Regions from separate parts of the Oceanobacillus sp. FSL W7-1293 genome, predicted to be linked through region 2. Evidence: riboswitches for the same ligand, from Rfam matches in the RefSeq annotation. Region 2 holds a riboswitch; the other holds the start of a gene.
The links. Region 2 has a riboswitch for S-adenosylmethionine ahead of MKY65_RS21325 (O-acetylhomoserine aminocarboxypropyltransferase/cysteine synthase family protein). Riboswitches for the same ligand answer to the same signal wherever they lie in the genome.
Positions count from the first base shown of each region.

Region 1: another riboswitch for S-adenosylmethionine. It lies ahead of MKY65_RS09720 (5-methyltetrahydropteroyltriglutamate--homocysteine S-methyltransferase); the one in region 2 lies ahead of MKY65_RS21325 (O-acetylhomoserine aminocarboxypropyltransferase/cysteine synthase family protein).

Region 1 covers NZ_CP150212.1:1,958,150-1,960,351, forward strand. Annotated here, with positions in the region: gene MKY65_RS09715 (hypothetical protein) at 344-817, shown strand; SAM riboswitch class I at 931-1,033, shown strand; gene MKY65_RS09720 (5-methyltetrahydropteroyltriglutamate--homocysteine S-methyltransferase) at 1,129-2,202, shown strand, end outside.
Region 2 covers NZ_CP150212.1:4,430,138-4,432,339, reverse strand. Annotated here, with positions in the region: gene MKY65_RS21325 (O-acetylhomoserine aminocarboxypropyltransferase/cysteine synthase family protein) at 1-1,278, opposite strand, end outside; SAM riboswitch class I at 1,373-1,471, opposite strand; gene rarD (EamA family transporter RarD) at 1,667-2,202, opposite strand, start outside.

The DNA of each region.
Region 1 (2,202 bases), 2.4 Mb from region 2:
CGAACGTTAGGTGAAAACGTTAGAGAATTATTTAGCTTTTTTAAAAGATTTATAAATAGAACCTTCATTTAGTAGAAGTTTATCGACACACAGGATGTGATAGGATGGAATTAAATCAAAAAGAAGATGAATTTGCTACGAAAACTACAGCTCAAAATTTGGGGGAGCGACTGGCTCTAAACTAACTGAGCGATAAAAAAGTTGTTACTGTCGTTTCAGAAACATGAAAATTTAGGGAAATCTTCAGTTGATATTGTAGTACAGTGAGTTAAAAGAATATATATTCATTAGGATGTAATAGTCCCTTATAATATAGGTATAGACAAGGAGGATTCAATGAATTTTGAATAATAAAAAAACGGATTTTTCTACCCTTGTTGCCAATCTGCTTACTGTTGGTCTAGTAATGGGTAGTATCGCAGTTATTGTAGCCATTCCTATTTTAATAACATATGGTTTATCTAATATTTTAGCAGGCTGGAATCTTATCGAAATACATTTTTTTGATAGTATTTTTATTAATTTTCTTTACTTCGGAGGATTGCTTTTTCTGTCTTACATGGTGGGGATGCTGTTTGATTTGTTATATATGCTAATCCTTAAAGCAGCGAAAATGAAACAGACAAAGAAAGTAATGCTTTGGAGTTATGTCGTTCAATGGTTGCTTAGTGTTAGTTTTTATAAAATATGTATTGAGCCCCTATTTACGAGAGTTAGTGTATCATGGAAAGGAGCAGCTATTTTATTTTTCTGCTTGTATTTGGCTGCTTTTGTAATCAGTGAAGATTATAAAATTTTTTCCGATAAAAAAAGGTAACGCAATCTTGATTTAAATCGATCGCAGCAAGGTTCCTATATTTTGGGATTCTCCTTGACGAATTCATTGCTTCCATGTAAAGTAAACTGTAATTATTCGTATAATTCCATATATTCTTATCGAGAAAGGTGGAGGGACTGGCCCGCTGAAGCCTTAGCAGCAGACGTTGATTTGTACTGTGCTAATTCCAGAAGCATTTTTGCTTGAAGATAAGAAGAGACTTTATCATATCGAACCTCTTCTATTTTCGGAAGGGGTTTTTTTAATGGAATATAGAATGAATATAGCAGATAAAGAGAAAGGGGTATTCGATGGCAATATCAGCAGAGACAAAAAATACACGTGCTCCATTCAGAGCAGATCATGTAGGAAGTTTTCTACGACCTAAGCGTTTAAAAGAGGCGCGTGCACAACAGGCAAAAGGAGAAATCAGTGCAGAACAATTGCGTCAATTGGAAGATGAGGAAATTATCAAACTGGTAGAACAGCAGAAAGAAGCAGGACTTCAATCCGTGACAGATGGGGAGTTTCGCCGAGCCTGGTGGCATTTTGATTTTCTGGAAGGCTTAGATGGTGTGGAAGGCTATACCGCAGAACAAGGTTTACAGTTCACTGGCGTGGAAACGAAAAAAAGAGGCATTAAGGTAACCGGTAAAATTGGTTTTAGTAATCATTATATGATCGAGCATTATAAATTCCTGCATGGTATTGCCGGAGATGCGGTTGCAAAATTTGCGATTCCGAGCCCGAACATGCTCTTTTTCAGAGCAGATTTTGAAGAAGGAATTTATGAAAATGATGAAGCCATTATTGATGACCTGGTTGCTGCTTATCGAGGGGTGATTCAGGCATTATACGATGAAGGCTGCCGCTACCTGCAGCTGGATGATACGTCCTGGGCAGCCTTTTTCTCAGAGAAGGGCAGAAATTCGTTGATTGAAAAAGGAAGAAATCCAGAGAAAACAGCTGAATTATGTGCGAGAGCAATCAATGAATCGATTGCGAACAGACCAGGTGATATGCTGGTAACAATGCATATTTGCCGGGGGAATTTCCAATCTACCTATATGTCAAGCGGCGGTTACGAAGCGGTGTCAGAAACGATTTTTGGCGGTTTACAGGTGGATGGTCTTTTCCTGGAGTTTGATGATGACCGCTCGGGCGGATTTGAACCCTTGCGTCATGTAAACTGTGATAATTTATTTATCGTACTGGGTCTTATCACGTCTAAGTTCAGCGAGCTGGAAGATCCGGAGGCTGTTAAAGCAAGAATTACTGAAGCGGCGGGCTATGTACCGTTGAATCAGCTTTGCCTGAGTCCTCAATGCGGGTTTGCTTCCACAGAGGAAGGAAACTTATTGAGTGAGGAACAGCAATGGGAAAAA
Region 2 (2,202 bases):
TGTTGCTTTATCAATGGCCTGGTCCAAGTCAGCTACAATATCGTCAAATGACTCTAAACCAACGGATAAACGGACCAATTCTTCCGTCGTACCGCTTTTTGCCAAGTCCTCATCCGTCAATTGCTGATGGGTTGTAGAAGCAGGGTGGATAATAAGTGATTTGGCATCCCCCACATTGGCGACATGAGACCAGAGCTGCACATTATCGATTAAGGTGCGGCCTGCTTCTCGTCCGCCTTCAATACCAAATGTAATAACCGACCCAAAACCGCCTTTTAAATATTTTTTAGCAAGCTGATGGGAAGGATGTGATTCCAGCCCCGGGTAGTTGATCCATTCTACAGCAGGGTGATTTTCCAGATAAGCTGCTATTTTTTCCGCATTTTCGCTATGCTTCCTGATGCGTAAGTGTAAAGTTTCCAGGCCTTGCAGTAATAAAAAGGCATTTTGCGGACTTAGCGCAGGTCCGATATCACGTAATAATTGGACGCGCAGCTTGGTTATAAATGCAGCAGGACCTAAATCCGCATATTTTAAGCCATTATAGCTCTCATCCGGCTCGATAAAATCAGGGAATTTATCATTATTCCAATCAAATCTGCCGCTGTCGACAACGACACCGCCGATGGTTGTGCCATGTCCGCCAATCCATTTCGTGGCGGAGTGAACCACAATATCCGCGCCCCAGGTTAACGGCTTGGCAAAATAAGGGGCAAATGTATTATCAATAATTAAAGGAATGCCATGATTATGAGCAATATCAGCCACCGTTTCGACATCAAAAACATATAAACTTGGATTAGTGATGATTTCTCCAAATATTGCTTTTGTTTTATCTGTAATCGCAGCCTCAATAGCCTCCGGGTCTGTTCCATCTACAAATTTTACATTGATTCCATAACGGGGGAGCGTGTTGGCAAATAAGTTATACGTCCCGCCATATAGATTGCTGTCCGCGATAATTTCATCACCGGCACGGGTGATATTTAAAATCGCCATCGTAATAGCTGCCATCCCGGAAGCTAGACCTAAAGCGCCGACTCCGTCTTCTAATTGCGCAATCCGCTGCTCAAATGTATCTACCGTCGGATTCATAATTCGAGTATAAATATTACCTGGCTCTGCTAATCCAAATAAGTTTTGTGCATGCTCTGTATCGCGAAAAACATAAGAGGTTGTTTGATAGATTGGAACAGCACGAGATCCGGTTGCCGGGTCTGGAACCTGCCCCCCGTGTAACAAAATCGTTTCGTCTTGCTGTACTGGATAGTTTGACATTGTATTTCCTCCCTTTTTATTGAGAACACTCTTTTACCTGAAAAAAAGCTCTCTTCTAAAATGAAGAGAGCTCTGATAACTGACTTAGAACCCTCTCTTATCTTTCAGATGATATATCTGTAGGATGGAGCACCTGAATGTTCAAGTTGCCGGGCTTCACAGGGCCTATTCCCTCCGCCGCTCTTCATAAGAGATTCTGCTAAATATTTTGAAATTACTTGCGAGTATATAGTTTTAAAGGATAAAAGTCAAGTGTTTTACTAGGGATTAATAGATAAAATAAAGTGAACCTTCCTTCAGGAGGATTTCTTTCATCCTCACTGAAGAAACTATCACAAGAGTATGACCTAAAGGCCCTTGAACGAACCAGGCCCTTACTGGCTGAAAACTATGCCTTTCTTCTTTTTCTCCGCGGTGCGTCCCGATAAATACTGGCCATATAGATAATAAGTGCAGCCCAAATCAAAGCAAAAGTAATCATATGATGTACCGTAAAGGTTTCATTATATAGAAATACCCCCAGAAAGAACATAATTGTTGGTGCTACATATTGCAAAAAACCAACCATTGCCAATGGAATCCGTTTGGCACCTGCAGCAAACAGCAGTAAAGGTATTGCTGTAACACCGCCCGCGCCTATGAGTAAAAGATTGTCCGCTGCAAACAAAGGAGAAAAAGTAAAAGATCCTTCTGACGGAACAAATAGTAAATACAATAGAGCGATTGGAGCCACCACAAGTGTTTCAATAGTAAGTCCATACATTGCATGCAGATGGAGTGTTTTTTTAATCAATCCATAAAAGCCAAAGGTGATGGCCAATAACAGCGAAATCCAAGGAAATACGCCATAGCTGAGCGTTAAATAAACCACTCCGATGCCGGCAAGAAGAAACGATAAGACTTGACCTTTCGTTGTCTTCTCTT